DNA from 2 places in the Paenibacillus sp. OAS669 genome. Region 2 is predicted to be linked to the other one. Evidence: riboswitches for the same ligand, from Rfam matches in the RefSeq annotation. Region 2 holds a riboswitch; the other holds the start of a gene.

Region 1 (7,727 bases), on a different contig from region 2:
TTGCCGCTGACAATGTTGAGAGAGTTCAATTTTTTCGGCTTATCCGCCGCTTGATCCTTATTTATATCCATTAATGGCACCATCCGTCTTTAATGTTATCGTCTTGCCCGTTCCTTCTATTTTAGCTAAAATGCCCCCCCTATTTCCACTAAAAACGAAAAATTATTGATACAGCCCTCAGCGGACAGGGTAAGCAGCCTGAAAAATTTCTTTTGTACCGAGCAGAAATAATCCTCGTCCCACAAACATATACATGCTGTAGATGCTTGTCAACGGGGTGAAAAATAGATGAAAAATGTTATCGGCAACCGACTCGCGCAATGGTGTCTTCTCGTAGTCCTTGCCAGCGGAGCAACCTTTGCAAGCCGAGCCCTGCCGGGCGGCGGCCTTCCGCAGCAAGCTCCATTCTCTCTATCCGACCTGCGCGAGGGGGCGGCACTATTAGGCTCGCTCGCACCGAATCCCGTCGCCATGACCTCCTCATCATTGAAGGGAGAGCCCGACTTTCAACCGTATCAATTCGATCTGTCTCAAGCGGACGGCTCCTCGCTGGGTCTTCAGCTCCAGCCTCTGGCCAAGCCCGTGGCAGCACGTATGAATGAGCCCGCAACGCCGGCGCCTCCCAGCTTGCCGGCCAAGCCTATCGAGAAGCCTGCCCCGCAGCCGCTCAGCTCCCGCATCGTCGAGTATCATATGAACGTCGAGCTGGATGCGGCGAAAAAGCAGATTGCCGGCACTCAGACGCTGACCTGGAAAAATCCCGGAAGCCAGCCGGTACAAGAGCTTTACTTCCACATGTACCCGAATGCGTTCAAATCCAAAAAAACGACCTTCATGAAAGAGTCCGGCGGCAAGCTGAGGGAAGATAAAAGCACAGAAAACAATACAGGGAATATGGACATCAGCAGTATCAAAACGTTAGAGGGCGAGGAGCTCGTCTCCAAAATGGAGTATGTTCAGCCCGACGACGGTAACAAGGATGACCAGACCTTGATGAAAATCACCCTGCCCAAGGCGGTGAACCCCGGAGAGCGAATCACGCTGAAAACCAACTTTTCCGTTCAGTTCCCTTCTGTGTTCGCCAGGATGGGGTACGCCGACGATTTCATCATGGCTGGGCAGTGGTTCCCGAAGGTAGCCGTCTATGAGCCGGCAGGTACCAGAGGACGCACGGCCGAGGGCTGGAATTTGCACCAATATCACGGCAATTCGGAGTTTTATGCGGATTTCGGCATTTTTGACGTACGCATCAAAGTGCCGTCCAGCTACACGGTTGCAGCCACCGGCTTTCCGACGAAGCCGCCCGCAGACGACGGGAAGACGAAAACCTATTCGTTCTACTCCGATGACGTGCATGATTTTGCCTGGGCCGCCTCCCCTCATTTCATTTATTATGAAGAGCCCTACGCCACCCAGCAAATTCCGGGCGTCCGCATCAAGCTGTATCTCGATCCCAAGCACGAGCAGCTTAAAAACCGTTACATGACCGCCGCCAAAAAAGCATTGGCACGGTTCTCCCAATGGTACGGCAGCTACCCGTACTCCACGCTCTCGATCGTTGTACCGCCCGAGAACGGCAATGGAGCAGGCGGCATGGAATATCCGACGCTCGTCACAGGTTGGGGAGCAGCCAGCGAACAGCCGGACCTGGAGCTCGAGCGGGTGATCGTACATGAAATTGGACATCAATTCTGGTATGGCATGGTCGCGAACAACGAATTCGAGGAAGCTTGGCTGGATGAGGGCTTTACCTCCTATGCCGAGGATAAGCTGATGGAGCTGGAGTACGGCGTTAAGCCGAATCTGCTCGTGGAGTCCAGCTACATGACTTCTCCGGCGGCGCTCAAGCTGGATTCCTGGGGGTACCGGGGCCACAATCAATATGCCGAGAACGTCTACATCCGGGCCAAGCTGGTATTAAAGTCGCTAGAGCAGCAAATCGGCCGGGATACGATGGACCGTGTGATGAAGACCTATTTCCAGCGCTGGAAGTTCAAGCATCCGGCGACCTCCGATTTCCAGAAAGTACTGGAGGACGTGACCAAGACGAGCTGGGCAGCCTTCTTCGATCAATATGTCTATAACGGCCTTATGGTAGACTACGCCGTGACCGGTATTCACAGCAAGCAGGTTGTCCAGGAAGGACAGCCCTTATATGAAAATACGGTCCGCATTCAAAGGTTCGGGGGAACCTATTCTACGATTCCCATCCGCTTCCATTTTGCCGATGGCTCGCAAATTGACAAAACCTGGGACGGGATCGACGCCGACGTCCAGTTCAAGCTGAATCACACGGCGCCTTTGGATTACGCTTCTATCGACCCGCATTACTCTATCGTGCTGGAAAACAAGCGAATCAACAGCTTTATGAAAACTAATGTGGACAGCAAGCTATCCATTCGCTGGAATGTCGGTGTGGTCAAATTAATCGAGACCTTGTTCGGCTGGGTCGCATGGTGAGGTGAGCAAGCGCTTATGTTGAATTTAATAAAAAAAGGATTGGGCTTAGCCTGGAACCAGCCTTTTACCGTATGCACTCTATTTATTTATAATCTGCTGTGGGGGCTCGGGCTCTTCGAATGGATCCACTCCATCGTCTTCCCCTTGCTCCGCCGCTATCCCGGCAAAGAGCAGGCCCGTGAAGCGGTACAGCTCTTCTGGATCGAAGGCCAGTTCCAATTGACGAAGACCGACCTCGTGCAGCCTTACCTTCTGTGGGGGCTCGGGCTGCTGCTGGCCCGCATGCTGCTCACCCCGGTGCTGAACGCCGGCGTATACTACTCACTTAAGCATACCGAATTAAACGCCGGCTACCGGTTCGTCCAAGGGATACGTGAGCTGACCTTACCGTTCTTCGGCTACTACCTGGCCCAAATGGCGCTGCAGCTCGGCCCGCTGTACTGGCTGATCCCCAAAGCAGCTCAGCTGTACAGCAAGCAAGCAACACTGTATGCGGCCGCGCAGGAATTGCTGCCTTGGCTCGGGGCCTATCTGGCCTACATGTTTATTCTGCAGACGCTGTTTATGTATCTGCAATTCGGGAAAGTATGCGGAAAGTCATCCTTATTCTCCGTATCCCTCCTGCTGCGCAACGTTCTTCCAGCTCTGTTGATCGCTGTCACGGTTACGCTGATCGGCCTTCTTATTACCGCCGCCGTCGTGACATCCACCATGATATGGGCCGGATTCCTTGCTCTTCTCGGCTTTCAAGCCTACCGCTTCATCCATATGTTCTGCAAAATGTGGGAGATCACGGCTCAATACGCGCTTTGGTCCGCCAAAAGCGAATAGCTTCCCCCGATGTCCTGACCGGCAGATAGAAACTAACTGATCCGCTAAATTTTAATATATCAAAAAAACCGTCCGCATCCCCTTGGAAGCTGCGACGGTTTTTTCATGTTTTAGGGTTCAGGGTTACATCCCAATTCATGCCATCCAATGTGAGATAACAGATTTTATCCATAAAGTCAATAGCCCGCTAAATCGGGCATCCCCACTACAGACAGTAATGTTCCACGATTTGGACGACGCCCATGTCAAACGACTCAGCATTTTGTCGAAATATGAATGGGAACACCCCGTTTCCTCCCAATGATTTTTCATTGTAAACCTTTTCATCTACTGCTTTTTTAGAAATTTCGAGAAATATAGCAAAAAAACCTTTATAATTGTGAACTTTTTATGACGGCGGGAGGAAAACTGCATATTTGATCGAATTGTTGTAGTCGTAACAAAAATAACGTACATATTGCCGAATTTCCACAGCGGAAAACGGGGGATCCAAATACCCGGGTGAATTGATCTCGCAACAGAGTGATCATAGGGAGCCTTCAACCGAACCCTTAAGCTAACCTCGTAGGCATCGGAAGGGGAAAATTTCCTTTGAAAAAGTTTTTTGGTTTTGCCGTTTCTGTGGCACTGTTTTGCAGCATTCAAGTAGGAAGCGCTTTTGCGGAAACGCCGCTAAGTCAAGCCGTGAACGAAGAGCTGGGAGCGCCTTATAAATGGGCGGGTACCACAGCAAAAGGCTTCGATTGCTCCGGCTACACTTCCTTCGTCTTCGCAAAATTCGATATCGATTTGCCTCATACGTCTAAAGGACAAGCAGCGATCGGTACAACGGTGTCCCAAGATGAGCTACGCCCAGGCGATCTTGTGTTCTATAACACGGATGGCAAAGGAATCTCACATGTCGGTATTTATGTTGGTGACGGAAAGTTCTACCATTCCGCCACAAACAAAGGCGTTACCGTGACCAAGCTTAGCGATTCCTACTACGCCAAGCGTTTTGTCACAGCGAAACGCATCCTGTCGGAAGAGCAGTACCAAGCTGTGATGACCGACAGCAAATAGAAGCATCGCGCAACTTTTTTTGAAGCCCTCAGCGTTTGCCTCCGTTACGTCTCCAGCGTCCGGACAAGCCTGCAGGGCTCTCTTTCTTCTATACGATTGGTTACCCGAAAAAGTTCCACTTGAACCCGTTTTCTCACCCTTCCAATTTCGACCAGTCGGATGGGACCTGCGAACGTTTAACTATACTGGCAGGAAATACGGAAGCCCCCGAAAAAAAACTGCCGGCAAGATTTTGCCGACAGTTCGAGCCGCCTCGCTATAAGGCTGCTTCAGTACAGTCAGTATGGTTTGAACGGTGTTACTTCCTGTCGCTCTTCAAGCCGAAGCTTGCTATCAGAGCGAAGATGACTGCAATAGCAGCCGCCAGAAAGGAGTCGGAATAACCTATCGCCTCAAACTTGTAGAATGGATTTAACGAATGGGAAGCATCGCTGCGTGCATGCAGAAAAGCTCCGATGATGCCGGCTCCTGATCCCGCCCCGAAATATAATGCTCCCTGGAATAATCCCATTCCTGCCCCGACCTGGGCCTTCTCAAGAACACCTACAGCAGCACTATTGGCGGGCGAGTTAATGAAAGCGAAAGCTATCCCTACCCCGATGACCCCCAACGAAACCAAAAGGGCCGATGCCCCCGAAGCTATCGACAAGAACAGAGTGGATATTCCCATCACGATTAACCCGGCAATGACAAGCGGTTTGCTCCCGGCACGGTCAGATATTCGGCCAACCCACGGCGAAAGCAGCGCGACAGCCGCACCACCTGGCAGCAGCGTTACCCCCGCTTCTCCAGGGGTAAGTCCGTTGGCTTCTACAAGGAGCAGCGGTACAAATACTAGAACCGCAAAATAGGCAAAAGCCGATAAATAAGCCACAGCGACCGCGTGAATATAAGGCCTGTTTTTGAACAGGATCGCAGGTACAAAAGGATCGCTTGCCGTACGAATACGCCAAATAAACGCAACCAAGGCACATACGGCTCCAAAAAGACTTCCTAAGGAAGCTAAAGAGGTAAAGCCAACGCTTTCCCCTTGCGTTAAACCAAACAGGAATAATCCCGTGGTAAGGCCAAGCAGAACGCCTCCGATCCAATCCATTCTTTGTCCATGTTCCTGTTCAATTTCCGGTTTTATTACCGGTAGAGTACAGACAGCCCCGACTACGATAAGAAGTGACAGTACAAAAGCGATCCAGAATAGCGCAGGCCAGCCCCAGGCTTGCCCTACAAAGCCTCCGAATATCGGCCCAAATGCTGTTCCAATCCCGATACATCCCATAACAACGCCTAATGCTGCTCCGCGTTCTCCTTCTGCAAACACTTTAGAAATAGAGACTACCGATAGCACCGGTATCGCAGACATTCCCGCCCCTTGAACCATCCGGCCAAACACCAATAACGGAAGGCTCGGAGCCAGGGCACAAATCAAACTTCCAAGCGCCAGTACGGAAGCGGCAAAAGCAAACAGCTTCCTCAGTTCAAAAAAATCCGACATTCGGCCATAAAGCGGAATTCCAATGGCAAGTAAAAGTGTAATTCCGCTTACTACCCAGCTTACTTGTGCCTTCGCAGCATGTAAAGAATCGCCGATGAGGCCAAGAACAGGATTCACCATATCCACCGTGATTGCAGCCAAAAGAGAGGATAAGATAAGGACCATTATGAACCCTTTTACGGATGCTCGATTGTGTGCAAGGTTATTTGGTTTTGCTTTCATTTTGGACAGCCTCCTAAAATCATTAGTATTGTTTATTTTAGGAGGCTTGATCGTCTGCTTTCTTAACCACGCTTGCTCACCCTTTCTACGCGGTATAAAGAATATCCGTGAAAACAAAAAAGACGCCGCAGCAGCACCGGCGCCGACCCATTCATTCATTTAGGAACATTTATATTCGCTAATGACGCATGAAGGCAAAAAAAGTCCGGTAGCTATCTTCTTCTAAACCATGTATAGCTAAAAAAGGGCAGACGTATCCCGTTGCATGAAAATCTCCTGAAACTTTTACACTTTTCCCCAACGCATCGCACGTGAAGATAGTTTCCATCGCTTTTTGCCTCCTTTCGGTGTTATTCATATAAGATTATAGTTCAGACCACATGAAGGGGCAATAATATTTCCCTTCTATTTCACTCGCTTCTCCGCTTTAGTACCGCATCCGACATCCTTTCAAGCAATCGCCTTATCTCCTCAGCCGTTTCCGCATCCGTCCATTCGCCCAACTCATTGATCTTTTTGGATACGAGAGGGATGGACAGCTGTCCTCCTTCGAACAGGTGAGCGGTAATCATACCTAGAGTCAGCATCAGGGAAGCATGAGCCACCTTCCCTCCGGTCGCTAGCGGGGAAGCGCTTATGACGGCCGTCGGTTTATTCACCAGCTCTCCCGACGAGACCAGCCAATCCAAGGCGTTCTTCAGAACGCCGGGCACTCCATTCGCATATTCCGGCGTACAGATCATCACTCCATCTGCCGCTTGCAGCGTCTTTCGCCATACGGCTACCGGAGCCGGTGGAGCCTCTCCATCCAAGTCGGGATTAAAATGCGGGAGATCCCCTATCCCCTCAAAGCTAACCAGCTCCATCCCCTCCGGCGCCAAAGCCGCTGCGGCCTGCAGCACCCTTGTATTGGAGGATACCTTGCGCAAGCTGCCGGAAATCGTTACGATTCTCATTCTGCTCCTCCTCCTTTTCGTTATGATACGATTATAACCTACCGGAGTAAGGAAAGCCTTATAAACCCTGGTACTTCTTGGATGTTACGGCCATGATGATGGAAATAATACATTCCCAGGCATCTTGTGATAAATATCACATATAATTATTCGAGCTCCAGCTACAATAAAGCCATCCAATATATCCCACAGCGAACGGTTTTACATTGAGGAGGTTATTCTATGAGCAAGCACGAAATCGTAATACCCGAAAATCCCGTTTCCCATTTTTTATTCAGCAGCACCCGGGCAGGTTTGATTTGGTTAATCATTCGCCTCTATGTCGGCTACACTTGGGTTACATCCGGGTGGGGAAAAATAACGAATCCTGCATGGACCGGCGATAAGGCGGGAACCGCTTTGACAGGGTTCATCAAGGGGGCATTAGCCAAAGCCGAGGCCGGCAAGGATGTTACCGGCTGGTATGCGGGCTTTCTGGAGCACTTCGTACTGCCAAATGCCAAGGTGTTCGGATTCGTTGTCGCCTTCGGCGAGCTGCTCGTAGGACTCGGATTGATCCTGGGTCTGTTAACCGGCATCGCGGCCTTCTTCGGCGGCGTTATGAACGCCAGCTTCTTATTCGCCGGAACCTTGAGCACGAACCCGATTTTATTTATTTTGGCCACATGGCTGGTGCTGGCATGGAAAAATGCAGGATGGTACGG
Region 2 (7,727 bases):
TTATAGGAGCTTTTCACGGCTTGAAGGCTTTGGATTGTCCGCGGGCAGTGCTGAGCGTCTGCCAATGCTCACTGCTCAAGTGCTTGGCTAAAAATACGATTTGGCCGACATGATACCCGTAGTGGGATACTTGACGCTGGATCGCTTTGATGACCGTATGGGCTTCGCCGCGAATGGCAACCTGGCGCAGCAGATCGTCTGGCTTTAACCCGGAAAGCGCATCGAATAATACGCTCCAGCCCTGCTCCCACAACGCCATCAGCGCAGGACGATCCAAGCCTTTGGGCTCGAATTCGCCGTCCCGGTCTCTTGTAGGCTTTTCCCCGTCGGAAGTCAAGAAATCCGTCCAGCGGGACAGCATATTGCCGTGCATATGAAGAATCATCACTTCAAGAGAGTTCGATTCCTTATCAAGGAGGCAGTGATATTGGGAATCATCCACTTGCTTCATCGCTTTGTCGGCCAATTGCTTCATGCTTTGAAACGCTTCAATGCTTTCTTGCAGAAAAACCTCGTTTACTGATGGACTTTGCTCAGATTGCGCCATACTCCTCATCTCCTACATTCGAATAGATGCCTATTCTTACGATATACGAAGCGGGGACGATTGTATATCAGAATGTTTTTATAAGGAGTATAACGGAAATTTATTTATTCTTCATTCATCGTATAATAATTCAGCATGACGCTTGTAATGCCAAGTACGACGTAGATGACATATTCCCCCAGGCCCGTTAAGTAAGCGAAGGGAAAAATAACAAACCAAATGCCGGCCAGCAGCGAAATCCAGTTCAGCCATGAATTCCAGCCCGATGCTTTGAAAATGAAAGCCAGAAGCGACGCGATGAATTGAAGGGAACCAAAGACAACACTGGTGATAACGGCGCTTTCGTGAGTCAAATCAATCCAATGAGGGCCAAAGACAAACAAGAGACCAATCAACGCAGCCAACAAATTTTTAACCGCCATGATTACACCTCCCGAAAATTGAGATAAGCCATCAACACCTCATAAGGGGTCTATTCTATGTATATGCAAGCGGTTTCAAAATGGTTCGGCGCTTGGCAAAAAAAAGATCTCTATGTACGGCAAAGCCCCCGGTGCATGAAGCGCCGAGGGCTGTGAAATCCTAAGAAATATTAGTTCGCGATAAATTCTTGTACCCATTCGCCGTTGTAGTAAGCAACACCGATTTTGGTGTAGTTAGGGCTCATGATGTTTTGACGGTGACCAGCGCTGTTCATCCAAGCGTTCATAACCTCTTCAGGGTTACGTTGGCCTTTGGCGATGTTTTCACCTGCATAGGTGTAGCTGATTCCGTATTGCTTCATCATGTCAAACGGAGAACCGTACGTTGGGGAAGTATGGTCAAAATAGTTGTTGCTGTACATGTCCTTAGCTTTATCCATGGCCATATTCGCCAATTTGCTGTCGGAAGTCAATGCAGGAAGACCTGCTTTGGCACGCTCTTGGTTCACCAAAGTAACGACTTGGTCCGCGAAGGCGGATTGAGAATCCGTTACAGCTTCTTGGGAACCGCTGTTATTTTCTGTTCCGCTGCCATTGTTCGTAGTGCCGTTCTCGGTAGTTCCGCTGTTATCTGCAGTACCGCTACCGTTATCGGAGCCGTTATCTACAGTGCCGGAACCGGAGCCGGAGTCCGTATTGCCTGTAGTACCTTGGTCCTGACCTTGACCAGGGTTGCAATTAAAGTTCATGTTAGGGAAGTTTTTCCAGATGATTCCTGCCAGCCCTTGGTTATTACCGGAGCCAATCGTTTGCCATTTTCCTTCTTGACCTTTCAACAAGGAATTCAAATCAATATTTCCTAGATTCTGACCTTGGCCTTGCAGCAAGGAATTCAGATCGATTCCGTACTGTTGAGTGATTTGAGACAAATCGCCAGCAGACACAGTATTCGCCGGTGCGGCGGAAACGGCGCTAACGCCGATGATTGGACTAAGGGCCAGTACACCTGTCAAGACAACTTTCTTAAAACCTTTCAACAACAAAATCCTCTCCTTTTCGCGGCCTGCGAGGTTAGCTGACGGATTCGGGTCAAAGAGCAAGCACCCTGCCGCAAGACGCGGCTTCACCCCATAGAATGGGTCCCCCGTGCTTTCATAGAAAGCTTCGGCCTGATAGTTTTGTTTGTTTGCTCATGCCCGGTTCGTTGTGCATCCTGCCGGGCTCTCTTGAGCCACTTCATTGTAGCACGTGCCTATACAGATTTCACGGCACAAAGTCTTCCAACATTGGGCGATAGAAACAACAGCAGCTTCCTTACGCTTGAAGAAAGCCGCTTTGTTTTCATACTGAAGTCCAAAGCAGACAGGCCGCATCTATTAGAAAAAATAGAACTGATATCTTCGAATTTGTCCTGCTTTAATACGTGAAATGAAAGAGTTGTGAAGCTCAACAGCATTTTATACTTTTTTACAAGATTACTGTATAGGTGCTCCGAAATCGATATGCTATGATGAGATCACTACTGGATTGTAAGCGTCTTCTTGGGAGGGATAGCGGATGCATCCATCGCAATTGTTAACCGTGTTAGTGGTAGACGATGAACTGCCGTTAAGAGAGGAGCTCCGGCTCTTTCCATGGCACAACAGCCTTGCCGAGCTGGTAGGGGAAGCGGAAAACGGTGAAGAAGCATTGGAGCTGTGCCGTAAGCTCAGACCCGATGTGGTGATTACAGATATTACGATGCCCGTTATGGATGGTATGGACTTATTTCGGCGGATCAAGCAGGAGTTTCCGCTGACGCAGGTTGTGCTCTTGACCTGTCATAGTGATTTTGCCTATGCCAAGGAAGCATTGAAGCTGGGGGCTTTAGAATATTTGATCAAAGTATCCCTGCTGGATACGGAACTGGAGCATGTGCTGAATAAAGCCCGTGAAGCTATTCAGCGGGAGTACAATTATAGGCGCAATGAGATAGACAGGCAGCGCTGGGAGCTGACAAGACTGTTAAGCAGCACAGGCAAAGAACCAAAACGGGTGGAAGCGATAGATGCCATTTTAAAAAGCTGGAGCGTCTTATGGCCAATAAGGATTATCCGTCTGCATGTCAGTGTCCGGCCGCAGGAGGAAATGTTCGCCCATCATGAGCTCCAGTCTTTGTTAAGTGAGCGGGAGCTTACCGATGACCGTGACAATCCGTGCTGGCGTTGGATAACGCTTGGACCGACGGATTATATATGGATCCAGCGGGCTGCCCCAGAAACAGGGACGACCATACTGCTCTCAACCAGGCAGTGGCTGGAGCGGCTTCAATCCGCCATCGATGTGCGGGCCTCTTATTTAAGTGAAGCCGTAAGCCTCTATGCCGTCATTGGGCCTAGCATTTCATCCGGGGTTGACTTGCTGTCTGCCATTGAGCTTACCAAGCTGCCAGCCACGGCTGTTTTCTATGATACAGGGGGGGCTGTTTATGAAATGTCAGCGGCTTCAGGAACGATCCGGCCATCAATCAGCCGATCGGCTGTAGATGGAACCCTATCCAATGCGTTAAATTTTGAAATGCTGACGGAGCTTATGAGACAGACAGCGGCCGATAAGGCGCTGTTAATCGAATTTTGCCAGGGACGGCTAACGGAATGGGTGAATCAAGTAAGGCCTGAGCCCGCTGGCTTAAAGTCGTGGCTGATCTCCAACCGGAAAGAATGGATGGGGGAGCGAGATAACGCTCAACAGCAGGAGCTTATCCAGAAGCTGCAAGCATCAAGAACGGCTTCGGAGCTCCTGTCGATGGTCATTCGGGAGGTGGAAAACCGGGGGAAGCTGAAGTATCGCAAAGAAGTGGCACAAGCGATACAGCTCATCTCCAATCATATCGCAGAACCGATTACATTAACGTGGGCCGCGGAACGGGTAGGGCTCAGTTCCTTTTACTTAAGCAGATTATTCCGTGAAGAGGTAGGCGAGTCGTTCAATGAATATGTGACGATGAAGCGAATCGACAAAGCCATTCATCTGTTACAAACAACAAGCCTGAAAGTATACGAGGTTGCCGAGCAAGTGGGGATTCCGAGCTATCGCTATTTTTCTGTGCTTTTCCGCAGCCGGACTGGCGTTTCTCCAACGGAATATAAGAAAGGCGGTGCCGGGGAATGAAACGATTGTTGAAATGGTTTCGAAGCAGAAGCATAGCGACGAAGCATTCGTTGTTTCTTTTTAGCGGCACCCTGGTGCTGTTCGGGCTGCTGGCTTGGAACAGTTTACACGATGCGGAGCAGCTGTTCCGGAAGCAGGTGCTGTCCGACGCGCAGGTGATAATTGACCGTACGAACCTTTATATGGACGCCTATCTGGACAATGTTCAAAACATTCTTCTCCTGCTTTCGGCACGGGAGGATCTATTCGAACCCGGGCAAGAGGAGGAGGCAGTCAATGTACTGCGCACCTATGCAGCCAATAACAGCACACTGTACAAAACCTTATATTTCGTACGTTCAGACGGTAAAGTGCTGTCCAACACCCAGGTTTATTACGATATTATCGGCAATCCGCATCTTGCTCAGCTCTACGAGCAAGCCCGTAAAAATTACGGTGTCATGATCAGCGAGCCGTATGAATCTCCGTTATCAGGCAAGACGGTCGCCTTCCTATTTCCTATTAGGTCCAAAGCAGGCGATCAATTGAAAGGGATGGCTGTCGTGGAAGTGGATTTAGTGAGGCTAACGACCATGCTATTACAGCTCATGAGCTCCAAGAATCAAACCTTTACGATTATTACGAATAAAAATCACGTGGTCAATACATACGATACGAGCTGGCCGATGTTTTATTATGATCTGCTGCCGTACAATACGAAGGTTTTTCCGCCGGATCTGAACAGCGATTTTATCGAACAGGTTGGGGATTTGCCTGTAGGTGTGACAGAAATAGATGGAGCAAGAAGTAAGCTTGTCGCTGTCAAGTCAGGGATGAATAAGCTTGGCTGGTACTTTGTTTCTTTTATCGAAGACCGTTATTTTTATCAAAACATCATTAGTTTATACAACAACTATAGGGCGGCTGCAGCGGTATGGATTCTGCTGTTGCTGATAAGCTCCTATATCATGAGCCGCTATATTACTTATCCGGTGCGTATGCTCGTAGCCAAAATGGACCGTGTCCGCGATATTGAGGTGCTGCCGAGCATATCCGTTCAACGGGAGGATGAGATCGGGCGGCTGGCCAAGAGTTATAACGCGATGATGGAACGGATCCATGGGCTGCTGGTAGAGACAAAGGAAATGGAGCAGCGCAAGAAACAGTACGAGCTCAAGATGCTGCAAAGCCAGATTGCGCCGCATTTCTTATATAATACACTTGCTTGCATAAGCAGCTTGGCCAAGCAGCAAAAAACCGATGCCGTGCGGGAGACGATTCGTTCTTTGGTCGGCTTATTGTCGTTCAGCTTCGACAAGAGCAGTGAATTCGTGTCGCTGGAGGAAGAACTGGAAGGACTCCGGATGTATGCTCACATTCAAACGGTGCGTTACGGGGATAAGTTTACCTTTCAAATGCAGATTGCTCCTGAGACGCTGTCTTGCAGCATCTTAAAGCTGACCCTGCAGCCTTTAATGGAAAATGCCATCTTCCATGGCTTAGCTCCGCGAAAGGTCCAGGGGATGATCCGAATCCGCACGGAACTGCGGCGCGGACGGCTTATTGTTTATCTTCGCGACAATGGGGTGGGGATGGACTCCGATCAGCTGGAGAATGTATTCTCCGAACGCAAAAAGGCGCCCAGCAAGCACCGCTTTACCGGCATCGGCATCATGAATGTGCAGGAGCGGATTCAGCTTCATTTCGGGGGACAATTTGGGCTGCGTATCGCCAGCTTGCCTGACGTAGGCACCTTGATTCGGATTGAAATTCCGGCTTATATACATACCAATTAAAGCGTTTGCAAGAATTGAGACAGTTTCGCAGGATCACTGTATAGAACCTCTGAGAACAGGTCGGTATACTTAATTTTGTAGAAGAAAACGCATACAAAATGAAGAGGAGGTGATCTTGTGGAGCGGCAGCTTTCGATAAAAGACGTACAGATGATAAAGCAAAAGGAACAGGGGCTGAAGCTGCTTCGCCGAAGGATATGGGGGTTTCGGGCTTTTTATATCATGCTGCTGCCGGGGGTCCTGTATTACATTGTATTCCGCTATTTCCCGATGTACGGCGTCATTATCGCCTTCAAAGATTTCAATATGCTGGAGGGGATTGTCGGCAGTTCATGGGCGGATCCGTGGTACAAACATTTTCAAACGTTTTTCAACTCGCCACACTTTTCTCAGCTTTTGCTGAACACGACACTCATCAGCCTGTATAAGCTGGTTTTCGGAACGGTACCCCCGATTCTCATGGCGCTGTTACTTAACGAATGCCGGGTGCGCTGGTTCAGGACTGTCGTTCAAACGTTGACGTACATGCCGCATTTTTTATCCTGGGTCATCATTTATGGGGTACTGATTGCTTTATTCTCGCAAAACTCGGGTCTCGTCAACCGCTGGCTAGTGGAATCGGGAGGCAGCTCGATCGGGTTCTTAACCTCTACGGATTATTTCCGGACGATACTGGTCGGCTCTGAAATATGGAAAGACCTCGGCTGGGGGGCCATCATTTATTTGGCGGCGATGACGGCCATTGATCCGACGCTGTATGAGGCAGCAAGAGTGGACGGTGCCGGCAGGCTGAGGATGATATGGCATATTACGATTCCAGGGATTCGCAACGTTATCGTGCTTCTGCTTATTTTAAAGCTTGGCACCATTCTGGATGCAGGCTTCGACCAAATTTATATTTTGTATAACATTCAAGTGTATCAGGTCGCGGATATTTTGGATACCTGGGTGTTCCGAACCGGGCTGCAGCAGCTGAACTTTAGCTTGGGTGCCGCTGTAGGGCTCTTCAAGTCCGTGATCGGCATGATCCTGGTTATCGGCTCCAATCAGCTGTCCAAGAAATGGGGGGAAGGGATATGGTAAAAAGCTTCGAGGATCGCTTCATCAATGTACTGGTGTACATGGTGCTTGGCTTGGCGGGCGCGGCTGCCATATTTCCCCTCATGTATGTTTTCTCGGTATCGATCACCCCTTTTTCAGAGGTGCTTAAGAACGGGGGATTCATTTTACTCCCCAAGTCGGCGACGTTTACCGCCTATGAGAAGCTGCTGACCGAGTCCGCTATTCCTCGCGCATTCTGGGTGACGGTGTACATTACCATAGTAGGAACGGTGATTAATCTTGCGCTGACCATTTTGATGGCTTATCCGCTTAGCCGCAAAATGCTGCCCGGCCGTCAAGTCTTCCTGCTGCTTGTCGTATTCACGATGCTTTTCAGCGGAGGGCTGATCCCGACCTACCTGGTTGTTAAATCGCTAGGCCTGCTGGATTCGGTATGGTCTATGATTTTGCCCAATGCGGTATGGAGCTTCAATGTGCTTATTATGAAAAGCTTCTTTGAAAACCTGCCTGAGGAGCTATTCGAATCGGCCCGGATGGACGGAGCGAAGGAATTTCGCATTCTGATGCAGATGGTTGTCCCGTTATCGGTTCCTTCACTGCTTACGGTTGGCTTGTTTTACATGGTAGGGCATTGGAATGAATTCTTTCAAGCAATCATGTATGTCACCGACCGCACCTTGTTCCCCCTTCAAGTCATTATCCGCGAGCTGTTGATGCTCACGCAGCAGCCGCTTGAAAATGCGGAGAACATGCTGCCTACCGAAACGATGC

Evidence for each region. Region 2 has a riboswitch for cyclic di-AMP ahead of GGC63_RS03055 (CAP domain-containing protein). Riboswitches for the same ligand answer to the same signal wherever they lie in the genome.
Region 1: another riboswitch for cyclic di-AMP. It lies ahead of GGC63_RS14595 (C40 family peptidase); the one in region 2 lies ahead of GGC63_RS03055 (CAP domain-containing protein).

Annotation. Positions count from the first base shown of each region.
Region 1 covers NZ_JADBDR010000006.1:28,810-36,536, forward strand. Annotated here, with positions in the region: gene GGC63_RS14580 (YwhD family protein) at 1-71, opposite strand, end outside; gene GGC63_RS14585 (M1 family metallopeptidase) at 289-2,460, shown strand; gene GGC63_RS14590 (hypothetical protein) at 2,476-3,291, shown strand; cyclic di-AMP (ydaO/yuaA leader) riboswitch at 3,740-3,877, shown strand; gene GGC63_RS14595 (C40 family peptidase) at 3,883-4,353, shown strand; gene GGC63_RS14600 (MFS transporter) at 4,652-6,067, opposite strand; gene GGC63_RS14605 (hypothetical protein) at 6,246-6,395, opposite strand; gene GGC63_RS14610 (NADPH-dependent FMN reductase) at 6,478-7,023, opposite strand; gene GGC63_RS14615 (DoxX family membrane protein) at 7,246-7,727, shown strand, end outside.
Region 2 covers NZ_JADBDR010000001.1:765,081-772,807, reverse strand. Annotated here, with positions in the region: gene GGC63_RS03065 (DUF1572 family protein) at 14-547, opposite strand; gene GGC63_RS03060 (hypothetical protein) at 652-969, opposite strand; gene GGC63_RS03055 (CAP domain-containing protein) at 1,140-2,006, opposite strand; cyclic di-AMP (ydaO/yuaA leader) riboswitch at 2,015-2,149, opposite strand; gene GGC63_RS03050 (response regulator) at 2,527-4,119, shown strand; gene GGC63_RS03045 (sensor histidine kinase) at 4,116-5,894, shown strand; gene GGC63_RS03040 (ABC transporter permease) at 6,117-6,977, shown strand; gene GGC63_RS03035 (carbohydrate ABC transporter permease) at 6,971-7,727, shown strand, end outside.